Butyricimonas faecihominis: one gene and its partner. The protein of the gene in region 1 binds, or shares a complex with, the protein of each later gene. Links are inferred from orthologs where the notes say so. Each region holds a gene or a part of one and is shown in the gene's direction. Other genes may lie near its edges.

Evidence for each region.
Region 2: the proteins of trxA (region 1) and trxB are in contact, whole or in part, in a crystal structure (PDB 1F6M), measured with the Escherichia coli proteins. The link is inferred for Butyricimonas faecihominis from one-to-one orthologs.

What each region holds. Positions count from the first base shown.
Region 1 is NZ_AP028155.1:3,292,137-3,298,862, reverse strand. What follows is about bases 3,791-6,590. They hold trxA (thioredoxin), read left to right. Parts: upstream 3,791-4,933; coding sequence 4,934-5,248; downstream 5,249-6,590. Other genes in these bases: R8806_RS13655 (chromate transporter), read right to left, coding at 6,122-6,590; R8806_RS13660 (chromate transporter), read right to left, coding at 5,523-6,059; dnaE (DNA polymerase III subunit alpha), read left to right, coding at 3,791-4,846. Also shown: R8806_RS13675 (PDDEXK nuclease domain-containing protein), read left to right, coding at 1-1,039; more of dnaE, read left to right, coding at 1,181-3,790; more of R8806_RS13655, read right to left, coding at 6,591-6,661. UniProt on the Escherichia coli protein: Participates in various redox reactions through the reversible oxidation of its active center dithiol to a disulfide and catalyzes dithiol-disulfide exchange reactions.
Region 2 is NZ_AP028155.1:1,894,456-1,901,303, reverse strand. The notes cover bases 1,445-4,366. They hold trxB (thioredoxin-disulfide reductase), read left to right. Parts: upstream 1,445-2,386; coding sequence 2,387-3,346; downstream 3,347-4,366. Other genes in these bases: R8806_RS07920 (DUF2027 domain-containing protein), read right to left, coding at 4,047-4,366; R8806_RS07925 (hypothetical protein), read left to right, coding at 3,432-4,046. Also shown: R8806_RS07950 (fasciclin domain-containing protein), read left to right, coding at 1-332; R8806_RS07945 (hypothetical protein), read left to right, coding at 345-764; R8806_RS07940 (carboxypeptidase regulatory-like domain-containing protein), read right to left, coding at 1,032-1,370; more of R8806_RS07920, read right to left, coding at 4,367-5,048; R8806_RS07915 (urocanate hydratase), read left to right, coding at 5,238-6,848.

The sequences.
Region 1 (6,726 bases):
GCAACTTTCTTTGTATTATGGTGTAGGACAATATGTCTCAGAAAATTCTCGTGATGGATTTTGGGGAACGGGTGCTATTGAGACGATTAGTCAGCAATTACAGAAGGAATTACCGGGGTTGCGAGGTTTTTCTGCTGCTAATATCAAATTTATGCGCCAGTTTTATGAAAGTTGGAGTGGGCAGTTGAAATCGCTAACCGCGGTTAGCGAAGTGGAAAATGACAAATCGCTAACTACAATTAGCGAAATTGATACTTTTCAATTGGTGGGAAATAAAGATATTGATGGAGAAGTTTTTGATTTGTCCGTATTTTTGTCTCTTGGTTTTACACACCACATGATCATTGTCCGTAAGGTTCAAACGCTTACAGAGCGTTTGTTTTATATTCGCCAAGCTGTGGTAAATAAGTGGAGTAAAGAGGTTTTGACGGCAAAGATTGCGGATGACTTGTTTCATCATAAGGGAGAATTGGCACATAATTTCATTCAAACTATTCCGGATGTTCGACAATCATTGAAGACTATTGAAATGTTCAAAGATGAATATTTGCTAGACTTTATTAATGTGGAAGAACTTGGGGAACGAGACAAGGAGGATATTGATGAACGAGTGGTAGAGCGGGAAATTGTGCATAATATTAAAAAATTTATCATGACTTTTGGGCGTGATTTTGCATTTGTTGGTAATCAATATAAGTTGGAAGTGTTTGGTGTAGAACATTTTCCTGATTTGATATTTTTTAATCGGGAACTCAATGCATTGGTCGTGATAGAACTGAAAAAAGGGGCGTTTAAGTCTTCGTATTTAGGGCAACTATGTACCTATTTACGCCTTGTTGATGATCAAATGCGTAAACCACACGAAAATCCATCTATTGGGATAGTACTTTGTAAAAGTGCAGATAAGAAGTATGTAGAATATGTGATTCAAGATTATGATAAACCGATGGGAGTGGTCACCTATAAAACTTCTGATGATATGCCTGAAAGGTTGAAACAGGCGTTACCTGACATGGAAGAATTGAAAAAATTGTTGTAGTTGGGGATTAGTTTCCGGTTTAACGGGAAATATACCGCTTTTTAGAATTGTTTGTATTATACGGGGTGGTAGTGTCGGGATTTTTGGCTAAATTTGTGATATGCCTTTTAGGGGTGTGTTAATATTTAATTAAGTGTATATATGGCATTTACGCATTTTCATGTACATTCTCAGTATTCTATTCTCGACGGGGCGGCGAGTGTGCCCGGTTTGGTGGAGAAGGCGATTGCCGACGGAATGAAGGCAATTTCGTTGACGGATCACGGGAATATGTTCGGGATAAAATTATTCTACGATACTTGTCGCAAAAAGGGGATAAAACCTATTTTGGGGGTGGAGGCCTACGTGGCCCGGGTGTCTTTGTATAACAAGGAGAAACCGGTGGACCGTTCGGGAGAGCATTTGATAATCCTGGCCAAGAATCTGAAAGGGTATTTGAATTTGATCAAGCTTTGTTCTGCGGCGTTTGTGGACGGGTATTATTATCGTCCGCGTATTGATAAGGCTTTGCTGGAGAAGCATCACGAGGGGTTGATTATTTCGTCGGCTTGTTTGGGAGGTGAGATTTGCCAGAAGATTATGGCCGGGGATATCGAGGGGGCGGAAGCGGCTGCCTTGTGGTACAAGAATTTGGTGGGGGAGGATTATTACCTGGAGGTGATGAGGCATCCGGCAGAATCAGCCAAGGAGAGAGCGGAGGTTTACGATAATCAGGTGAGGTGTAACACGGAGATTCTGCGTATGGGCGAGAAGTTGGGGATCAAGGTGATTGCCACGAACGATGTGCATTTTCTGAATGCGGAGGATGCGGAGGCGCATGACTTGTTGATCTGTCTGAATACACGCAAGGATTTGGATGATCCCAACCGGATGCGGTACACGCGGCAGGAGTGGTTCAAGACAACGGCCGAGATGGAAGAGTTGTTCAAGGATATTCCACAGGTAATCGAGAATACACAGGAGATTGTTGATAAAGTTGAAGATTATAAACTGGATTCCGACCCGTTGATGCCGGTTTTCCCGATCCCGCCGGAGATCGGTACGGAGGAAGAGTACCGGAAGAAATACACGGAAGAGGATTTGTTCAACGAGTTTACCCGTAATGAGAAAGGTGAGGTCGTTATGAGCGAGGAGGATGCTCAAAAGAAAGTGAAGAAGTTGGGGGGATATGATCGACTTTACCGTATTAAGTTGGAGGCAGATTATTTGAAGGAGTTGGCGATGAAGGGAGCCGTGCGGCGATATGGTGAGAATATTCCACCGGATATTATGGAACGTTTGATTTTCGAGTTGCATATCATGAAGACGATGGGTTTCCCGGGGTACTTCTTGATCGTGCAGGATTTTATTCAGGCGGCTCGTGATATGGGGGTGATCGTGGGACCGGGGCGTGGTTCTGCCGCGGGAAGTGCCGTGGCGTATAGTCTGGGTATCACGAATATTGATCCGGTGAAGTATGATTTGCTGTTCGAGCGTTTTTTGAATCCCGATCGTATCTCGCTACCGGATATTGACGTTGACTTTGATGATGACGGGCGTCAGCGGGTGTTGGAGTGGGTTACACAGAAATACGGGGCGGATAAGGTGTCGCACATCGTGACTTTCGGTAGTATGGCTGCCAAGATGGCGATTAAGGACGTGGCACGGGTGCTGAAGTTGGATTTGTCGGAGGCAAACCGGTTGGCCAAGATGGTGCCGGAAACCCCGAAAATCACGTTGAAGAAGGCTTACAAGGAGAATCCTGATTTGGAAAAAGAACGGGAGTCCTCGAACCCGCTGGTAGCAAAAACGCTTCATTTGGCGGAAATTTTGGAAGGCTCCGTGCGGCAGACGGGGGTACACGCTTGTGGTATCTTGATCAGTCGTGACCCGTTGACGGAACATATCCCGATTATGCCGACGGAAGGGGAAAGTTTGATGACGACTCAATATGACGGTCACTTCGTGGAGCCGATCGGGTTGATCAAGATGGACTTTCTGGGATTGAGAACGCTTTCGATTATAAAAACCTGTTTGGATAATATAAAGAAATCCCGCCACGAGACACTGGACGTGGATGCGATTTCGTTGGAGGATAAAGAGACATTCGAATTGTTTTCAAGAGGGGAGACTACCGGTCTGTTCCAGTTTGAGTCGCCGGGAATGAAAAAGCATTTGAGGGCGTTGAAGCCGAACCGTTTTGAGGATTTGGTGGCCATGAATGCCTTGTATCGTCCCGGGCCTATGGAGTATATCCCGGATTTTATCAAGCGTAAGCACGGGGAGGCTCCTATCGAGTACGATCACCCGATGATGGAGCCTTACTTGAAGGACACGTATGGTATTACCGTTTACCAAGAGCAGGTGATGTTACAGTCCCGCGCATTGGGTAATTTTACCCGGGGTATGTCGGATACTCTTCGTAAGGCAATGGGTAAGAAACAGATTGACACGATGAACCAGTTGAAGACGCAGTTCATCGAGGGGTGTAATAAAAACGAGGAGTTCGTGAAGGGATGCAAGGAGATGGGGAAGGAGGTCAACCCGTTGGTTGATAAGATTTGGGGAGACTGGGAGGCATTTGCATCGTACGCGTTCAACAAATCGCATTCGGTTTGCTACGCTTATATTGCTTACCAGACGGGATTTTTGAAAGCTCATTATCCTGCCGAGTTTATGGCGGCCAACTTGAGTTGTAACTTGTCACAGATTGAGAAGGTTACGGTTTTCATGGACGAGTGTAAGCGAATGGGGTTGAGCGTGCTGGCTCCGGATGTGAACGAGTCGGATGATGATTTCACGGTGAACCACAAGGGAGATATTCGTTTCGGGATGGCCGGAATCAAGGGAGTTGGCGAGGCTGCCGTACACTCGATTATCCGGGAACGGAATGCTAACGGGGGGTACAAAGATCTTTTCGATTTCTTCGAGCGTTTGGATTACAAGACGGTGAACAAGAAGACGTTGGAAAATCTGATTACCGCGGGAGGGTTGGATAGTTTCGGGTTGGATCGGGCGCAGTATTTCTATATGCCTGACGGTCACACGACATTTCTTGAAAATCTGGTGAATTACGGGCAGAAAAAGCAACAGGATAGTTTGATGATGCAGGCGACGCTGTTTGGGGGGATGGATGAATATGACGTGAAAAAGCCTACCATTCCTTTGTGTGAACCTTGGACGGACGTGGAGAAGGCGCGTAAAGAGAAGGAATTGATCGGTATATACCTAACTTCTCACCCGTTGGATTCGTATAAGTTAGAGATCAAGGCGATTTGTACTCCTTTGGAGAGTCTGAGCAGTGATTTGAGTTCTTACAAAGACCGGGACGTGACGATTGCGGGAATTATTGTTGCCATGCGAGAGGGGAAGACGAAGAAAGGGAATGATTTTGGTATTTTGACAATCGAGGATTTCACGGGTTCTTACGAGTTACCTTTCTTCGGGGAGGACTATATCAAGTTCCGGAATTATTTTATTCTGGAGACGTCCATCTACATCAAGGGTAGAGTGCAGGAAAAGAAGTGGGGCGGGGCCGGAGAGCTGACTTTTAACGTGCAGAGCATGGATTTGCTGAGCGTTATCAGCGAGAACCTGATTCGCTCGATCACGTTGCAGGTGGACGTGGAAAAGCTGACACACGAGCTTGTGTTGGAGATACATAACCAGTTCGTGAACGAGAAGGGTGATCTCCCGTTGAATTTTATTTTGTATGACGGGACGGGACACCGGGTAAAGATGTTTTCAAGAACCTGTAAGATAGGGCGTTCGAGAGAATTATATGAATATTTTGAAAATAATGATGCTATTAAAATGAAAATTAATTAATTTCGCCATGTCAAAGCGTTGGATCATGGCGGAACTTAATCCAACGCTTTTAGCATGAATATTATTATAAACTTTAAAGATAGAAGTATGGCTATTGCAGTTAATGATTCAAATTTCGAGGAAGTTGTGCTAAAAGCAGAAGTTCCTGTTCTTGTAGATTTCTGGGCAGAATGGTGTGGACCATGTAAAATGATGTTACCCATCGTGGAAGAGATCTCTAAAGAGTTCGAAGGTAAGTTAGTGGTTGCTAAAGTGAACGTGGATGAAGGTTCTGCTGCTGCTAAGTATGGTATTCGTAACATCCCGACAATTCTTTTCTTTAAGAATGGCGAGGTTGCTGACAAACAAGTAGGTGCAGTACCTAAGACGACTTTGGTTTCTAAAATCAATGCACTGCTTTAAAATATTAAACCGCCGATCGGCGGTTTTTTTTGTTTGAATTTCCACTTGTAATTTGCAAAGCCGTAAGCTTAACTTGTAGCTCGTAACGGGAATGTCCAAAAGTCATTTTTCAAACTCCCTCCCCCCTTCGGGGTACTCCCTCTATGAACAGAGGGAGAGCTGAAATACTCCCTATATTCTGGGAGAGACACCAGCTCCTCCTCTGTTTATAGAGGAGGTGGCTGCGAAGCAGACGGAGGAGTTTTTTGAAATAAAATGACTTTTGGGATAGCTTCTAATAAAGAATGTACCCGGCCACTCCTGCCGCTATGATCATGAGTATCGGGTCCATTTTGAATTTGAAGGTGGCGATGAAGGCTATGGCGAAGATTATATAGCTTTTGTAGTCCACGAAGTTTTGTTTGTTCATCAATAACAACGCTGCTGCCCCGATAAGTCCTAAAACAGTGATTTTTAAACCTTGCATGGCCATTTCCACGTATTTGTTGTCCCGGAACATGAAAAAGAACTTGGAGATCGTGATCATGATGATCAGGGAGGGAAGACTGACGGCTATTGTGCAGATGGCTGATCCCCAGATGCTACCTGTTGCCGTGTAGCCGATGTAGGTGGCGGTGTTGAAGGCGATGGGGCCGGGCGTGCTTTGCGAAATGGCCACGATGTCCGTGAAGTCGGCCACGCTGATCCAGTTGTGGGTTTCCACGACGTCATGTTGTATCAACGAGAGCATGGCGTAACCGCCCCCGAAACCGAATAGACCGATTTTGAAGAAGGTGATGAAGAGGCTGATATAGAGATCAAGTTCTGACATGTTAATTGAAAATTGAGAATTGAAAATTGAAAATGGAGAACGGACTTTGTTTCATGACATTTTTAGAGTTTGTGGGTGATCTTGCCGTAGAGCAAGCCACCTAGGATGGCGGCGATGATGATATATATGGGCGAGAGGTTGAGTAACCAGACGAGGAGGGCGGCAACGACCGGGAAAATGATGGTTTTACGGGTAACACCTGCTGATTTACCCATTTTGTATAAAGGAGCGGCGATGAGGGCCACGACTGCCGGGCGGATGCCTTTGAATACTCGTTCTACTCCGGGGTTGTTTTTGAAATCCGTGAAAATGATGGCGATTAACAGGATTACGATGAAAGAGGGGAGGATGGTTCCGAGGCTGGAAAAAATGACCCCTTTAATTCCTCGTGCCTTGTAACCCACGAAAATGGCCGTGTTCAGTGCAATCGGTCCGGGGGCGGATTGGGCTATTGCCATCATCTCCACGAATTCGCTCTCTTTTAGCCAACCTTTTTTATCCACGACTTCTTGTTGGATGAGTGGTATCATCGCGTAACCACCTCCTAGCGTGAAAGAACCGATCTTGAAAAACGAGATAAATATTTGCCAGTATGAAGCCATAATTTTGCGTTATATATCAGTGGCAAAGATACGATTTCCCGACTAAAATTCTTAATATTGTAGTG
Region 2 (6,848 bases), 1.4 Mb from region 1 along the record:
TTTACTCTTCCGTGAAGGAGGTGCCTGCGGAGTTATGTCGGGAGATGTTGTTGGCACATGTACTGGATAGGCGGATGATGAAAGAGGATTTTGATTACGAGGTGAAAGGAACGCTTACAGGAGGTACGATGGTGACAACAATCGGGGGTGTCGAATTAAGGGTGTATAGGACACTAACCCCGTATAACGGGATACCGGATATTGGTCCGGAAAGCTTGTTCTTCCATGCTGTCTTGAGTGGTCATATTGCTATGGTTGCCTCTGCGGATATTGAAATGACGAATGGCGTGGTACATTCGTTGAGTTACACGTATGAATTTACTGAATTGTAATAATTTGAAGATATGAAAAGAATGTATTGGATAGCGAATTGTTTGCTTTTAATCGGGATGTTACAGACGGGATGTCAAGATAGAACGGTGGGTTTTCTAGATATTCGTCATGCTGCTTATGCGCCGGATTCCATGATCGTGAAAGCCGGGCTTGACCCGGATGATGATGCTTATCAGATCAAATTTAAAATACCTTGGCAATCCGGGGAGATGGAGGGAGTGGAGGGAACAAACCCGGTGAAGTACACGATTCGGAATGTCCGGAGTGAACACCCCGAAGCTGTTGCACAATTTCGAATGTTTGGGCGTGGACGAGTAGAATTACCTTGGAATCACACGGTTCCTGTCGGACGTTACGTGATAGATATGCGAATTTCTAACGAGGGACATTTTTGTGACCTTGATTCAATTTTCATCGTGATCGTGAGGTGACTTCAATATAGATGCTTTTGTGTTGTGAATTTGGGATACTTTTGTTTATTTTGCACATGAAAGTGATTGGATAAAGTTGCTCTTTTCAAGAGTGTGAATTATCTTTGTGTATAGAGTAGTCGGGCTATGTTTTCTTGTAAAATCATAGTGATTTTGAATAAGTAAGCATATATAACAAACGTACTTCCCGGCTACTCTCTTTTGTACATATATGAAAAGGATACGCTAGGGTATCCTTTCCAGTTTTTTGTATCTTGCAATAGTTGTTTATTGCATGTAGACAGACACGTTCGTGTTGTCTTTACTTAAGTCAAAGTCTTCTGTTCGGGTAGAGTAATCCCCATAATCTGGGTCTGAGAATTTGAGAGTTGCTGTTTGACTTGAATTTTTCACGGTAATGGAGAAATGACCGGAAACATCCGTTTTTGTTGAACTAGATGAAGTTCCGTTGATTTGCTGGATGTAGATTCCTTCTAACGGTTGATGTGACGATAGGTCATAAACCGTTCCGCTGATTGTTCGTTGAACTTCTGGAGCTGCTGCATTCGTGAATGCGAAACACGTGATTGCACACACGAATAAACTAAGAAATAATAGTCTTTTCATAGTGATAAAATTAAAAAATAAGACATGTAGGGAAAATCCCCATTTATAACAAACGTATTCACAAGGTAGGATTATTTCTGGATAAAAACAAGAAATTAGGTGAAATAACTTTGAATTTGTGAATGGACAGAATGATTTTTCTAATTGTATGATGCTCTTGATACCATTATTTATGCTTGAGAAGGGGATAAAAATTGGCATATTGAAGAATAGAAGGTTGATCTAATTTTTTAGGTGAGCTTGAATTTCGTGGTTGAATTATTTTTTTTACTAAGCATTTTGATTGTAAGTAAAATTGTAGTACACTTGTAATGTAGAACCTGCCGGGCCTAGTTGTTGTAAAACAATGCCTAAATTGGCAGGTCGTTTTTTATCTCTGAAGTATATTATGCCTTGAAGGTCATGTTGTCCTGATGAAAAATCGAGGACTTAAAATTGAAGATGAGAAAAAGGGGGCAGTTATTTGGAAAATATTGGTTATTTTCGATTGAGTATGATCCATTATTAGAGAGAACTAAAGAATATCATATAAAAGAGGAGCAGCTTTTAAAAAGATTTTTGACCTAATACTAAATACCATAGGAGTTTTATTTGTTAGATGGTATTGGCTCACGTTAGCCCCTAATTTTTCACGTTAACCCAAAAAGTATAATAAAAATGTAATCGCAATAAAAAAGAGAGGTTGTTTTAACCTCTCTAATTGTTTGATACTCAGTAGTCGGGATGACAGGATTTGAACCTGCGACAACACGCCCCCCAGACGTGGACTCTACCGGGCTGAGCTACATCCCGAAATGCGGATGCAAATGTAGTAAAAAAATTTGGAATGAAACAAGGAGTTGAGAGAAAAATCTGATGATTGTTTGTGCTTTTTGGCTTAGATTGCAGGTTTTCATGGGTTTGGGGAATGAGAATACGGGGATATGGGGTAAAAAAATTGGATAAACCATTTTTTTAGGTAACTTTGCAATCCATTACGTGAAATTGTATTGTAAATTAAAAGAAAGGAATTGTCTATGTCAACAGAAAATGCTATAGAAAGAGTTAAATGCTTGATTATAGGATCAGGGCCTGCCGGGTATACGGCAGCGATATACGCATCGAGAGCTAATTTGAATCCGGTGTTGTACACGGGAATGCAAATGGGTGGTCAGTTGACCACGACCACGGAAGTGGAAAACTTCCCGGGATACCCGGAAGGCGTGACCGGTCCGGTGATGATGGAAGATATGAGAAAGCAAGCGGAACGTTTCGGAACGGATATTCGTTTCGGGATCGCGACGGATGTTGACTTTTCCGGTCATCCTCATAAGGTTACGATCGACGGGGAGAAGGTGATCGAGGCGGATGCCGTGATTATTGCAACGGGTGCAACTGCCAAGTACTTGGGTTTGCCTTCAGAAGAGGCATTCCGCGGGGCTGGTGTTAGTGCTTGTGCAACTTGCGACGGATTCTTCTATCGCGGAAAAGACGTGGCTGTTGTAGGTGGTGGAGATACCGCTTGCGAGGAGGCTACTTATTTGGCCGGGTTGTGTCGTAAAGTATATTTGATTGTTCGTAAGAACTATTTGAGAGCATCGAAGGCTATGCAGGAACGTGTGTTCAGAACGGAAAACATTGAAGTATTGTTCGAGCATAACACGTTGGAATTGTTTGGGTCAGACATGGGAGTTGAGGGCGCTCGTTTGGTGTACAAGAAGGGGACCCCGGAAGAGGCAACCAAGGAAATCAAGATTGACGGGTTCTTCCTGGCTATCGGGCATACTCCGAATACAGAAGTGTTCAAAAAATATATCGAAGTCGACGAGCAAGGGTATATCATTACCGAAGGTAAGTCTTGCAAGACGAATGTACCGGGTGTGTTTGCCGCAGGAGACGTGATGGACCCGACTTATCGTCAGGGAATTGCTGCTGCCGGAACCGGTTGCCGTGCTGCTATTGATGCGGAACGTTACATCGGAGAATTACATGCGTAAGTGATTTTCTCTCGAAGAGAACTTTTTGAAATAAAAAAGCTGTTTGAAGGTGTCTTTGAACAGCTTTTTCCCATTAAAATGATGAATGATGACGAGATTCTGGTTGGTTTTGATTCTGTTTGTAACAGCCTCTTTCGGGAGGGTGGAGGCTCAGGAAAATCGTAATGGTTTTCGATTGGACACGATCTATAAATCCGGGGCAAAACGCCAAGTGGTGAAAGCTCCCGTGAAAAAGAGTGTCCCTTTGAAATCGTCCGTGTCCCGGAAAACGGGAAAATGGACATTAAGCGGTTCTTGCGGGATGTCCTTCGGGGATTATACCAGTATCGATGTTTCTCCCCAGATCGGGTATCGTTGGAACGAGTTCTTCTCGGCGGGAGGAGGGGTAAGTTACAATTATCACCATTCTTCCAATCGTTATGATATGAATTATCTCGGGGTAAACGTGTTCGGGCGGGTGAACCCGGTGCGGTATATTGCCCTCCAAATCCAGCCGGAACTGAAGGGAAGTTGGGGAAAATCGTATGAGAAGAAGATTGACTTCCGTTATGTCCCCACGATGCTAGTGGGGGGAGGTGGAGTTATTCCCACCGGAACAGGCTCTATCTCCGTGATGTTTTATTATGACGTGATACAGGATAAGTATTCTCCTTACGGGAAAAATTGGGTCTGTTCCGTGGGGTATTCCTTTAATCTTTGATTATTTTATCGTGACCATCGTGGCCCCGTAACCATATTGCTTGAAAGAGGCGTCCTGATGGTTGAAACGTTTGTATTTGGTTTGAAGTTCCCAGAGGATACGTTGCCTTAATACCCCGTCTCCTTTGCCGTGTATGAACACGATCTTTTGGCCCCGGCGGAGTTTGTATTGTTCCAGTGTTTTATGGAACACGTCCATCTGGTAGTCCAGCATATCCTTGTTTTCCATGCCTGTCGTGTCGTCGAGTAGCTTGTCAATGTGCAAGTCGATCTCGATGATGTTGCTATTGGATTGTTTGGGAGTTTCCTTGTGGGACGTGTCTTCCGTTTTATGAGGCGTTTTTTGTAAAAATTGTTCCGGAATGGTTTCCAAGCCTTCTTCTTTGACGATGGATTCTTTGTCCAGCGGTCGGAGTAGCGAGGTGGAATTAAACCAGCGGGTATGTTTGTAAGCTCCCGCTTTACACAAGTTTACCGGGGTGACCTTGATTTGCGTGTCGATGGCGTTTTTCAGAACGTGAACGCCTTTCTGATAGAACACGGATTGCACGTGTATCGCTTTAATCGTGTCGATTTCTTTGAGCGAGTAATTGCCGATCAGGTATGTCGTGTTCGGGTTGCAGTTGCCTGCCGTAATCCCGGTGTACTTTTCCCCGTCATGAAACGAGATGGAATAAAGACTGGTTTGAGTGGTATCGTTCACGAAATAAATATCGAACCGACTTTCTGTCAAGTTGTTGAAATTTTCGGGGACGAACGCGATGTAAAGGGTATCGGCCGATTCCATGACCACGTTTTTCTGTCCGGATGCGGATGTGGCGGAAACCGTTTTTGTCGTGTTACTGTCGGAATGAATGACCACTAGGTTATTCACGGATGCGGGAATTTCGAACCCGTATTCGTCACAATACACGTTCACGGTGTTGTTGTCAATGATGCCGGTAACTTTACCCTCTAGCTTGTCTGATATAAATCGTACAATGTCGCCTATTCTTATATTCATGTCATCTTCTGTTTTATTGTTAGGCAAAAATAGTGTTTTTTTCATTTGAAAATATTAATTTAGCCAGCCGATTGGTGAGTTAAAAACTAAAAGTTAAAAACTAAAAAGTGGGAAAGTAGAGACTAAATTAATGATTATTAGTTGATTCGTGGGGAATGGCAATAATAAAATGAAGTAAAAGATAATATAATGACATTACAAGAATTTCAACAATCAATTAGGGAAGGGATTCCAGCAGAATTGCCGGCTCCGAAGGCTTACGAGCCGGAGATTAACCATGCCCCTAAAAGGAAAGACATCCTGACGAAAGAAGAAAAGAAACTGGCGATACGTAACGCTTTACGTTATTTTGACCCGAAACACCATGCCGTGTTGGCCCCGGAGTTTGCCGAGGAGTTGGAGAAATACGGGCGTATTTACATGTATCGTTTCCGTCCGGATTACAAGATGTATGCTCATAATATCAATGATTATCCTCACAAGAGCCTGCAAGCGGCGGGTATCATGCTGATGATGAATAATAACTTGGATTATGCCGTGGCTCAACATCCTCACGAGTTGATTACTTACGGGGGCAACGGGGCGGTGTTCCAGAACTGGGCACAGTATCGTCTGGCAATGAAGTATTTGTCGGAGATGACCGACGAGCAGACGTTGGTGTTATATTCTGGTCACCCGATGGGATTGTTCCCGTCGCATAAGGATGCACCGCGTGTCGTGGTTACGAACGGTATGGTGATCCCGAATTATTCCAAGCCGGATGATTGGGAACGTTTTAACGCTTTGGGTGTTTCCCAGTACGGGCAGATGACTGCAGGTTCGTTCATGTATATCGGTCCGCAGGGAATTGTTCACGGAACCACGATTACCGTGTTGAATGCCGGGCGTAAGATTTCCAAACATGGAGAAGGATTAGCCGGAAAATTGTTTATCACCGCGGGATTAGGTGGTATGTCAGGTGCGCAGCCGAAAGCCGGGAATATTGCCGGATGTATCAGTATTACAGCCGAGATTAACCCGAAAGCCACGCATACCCGTCACTCTCAAGGATGGGTGGATGAGGTGATTGATGATTTGGATAAACTGGTGGAACGGGTGAAAGTGGCTCGTGAGAAGAAAGAGACTGTTTCCATTGCTTACCAGGGGAACGTGGTGGACGTGTGGGAACGTTTCGCGGAGGGTGATGTGCCTGTTGAACTGGGATCAGACCAGACGTCATTGCATAACCCGTGGGCTGGTGGTTACTATCCCGTGGGCGTGAGTTTCGAGGAGTCCAAGCGGATGATGGCCGAGGAGCCGGAGTTATTCAAACAAAAGGTACAAGAATCTTTGCGTCGTCACGTGGCTGCTATTAACAAGTGCGTGGCACGTTTCAATACTTATTTCTTTGATTACGGTAATGCGTTCTTGTTGGAGTCTTCCCGTGCGGGTGCTGACATCATGAAGCCGAACGGTGATTTCAAATACCCGTCATACGTGCAGGATATTATGGGACCGATGTGTTTTGACTACGGTTTTGGTCCGTTCCGTTGGGTATGTTCCAGTGGTGACCCGAAGGATTTGGCGAAGACGGATGAGATTGCAGCTCGCGTGTTAGAGGAAATCAAGACACATTCCCCGAAAGAGATCCAACAACAGATGGATGATAATATCCGTTGGATCAAGGCTGCCATGGAGAATCACTTGGTCGTTGGGTCGCAAGCCCGGATCTTGTATGCCGATGCTGAAGGTCGTATTAAGATAGCCGAGGCGTTTAACAAGGCTATTGCTACCGGGGAAATTTCTGCTCCCGTGATTTTA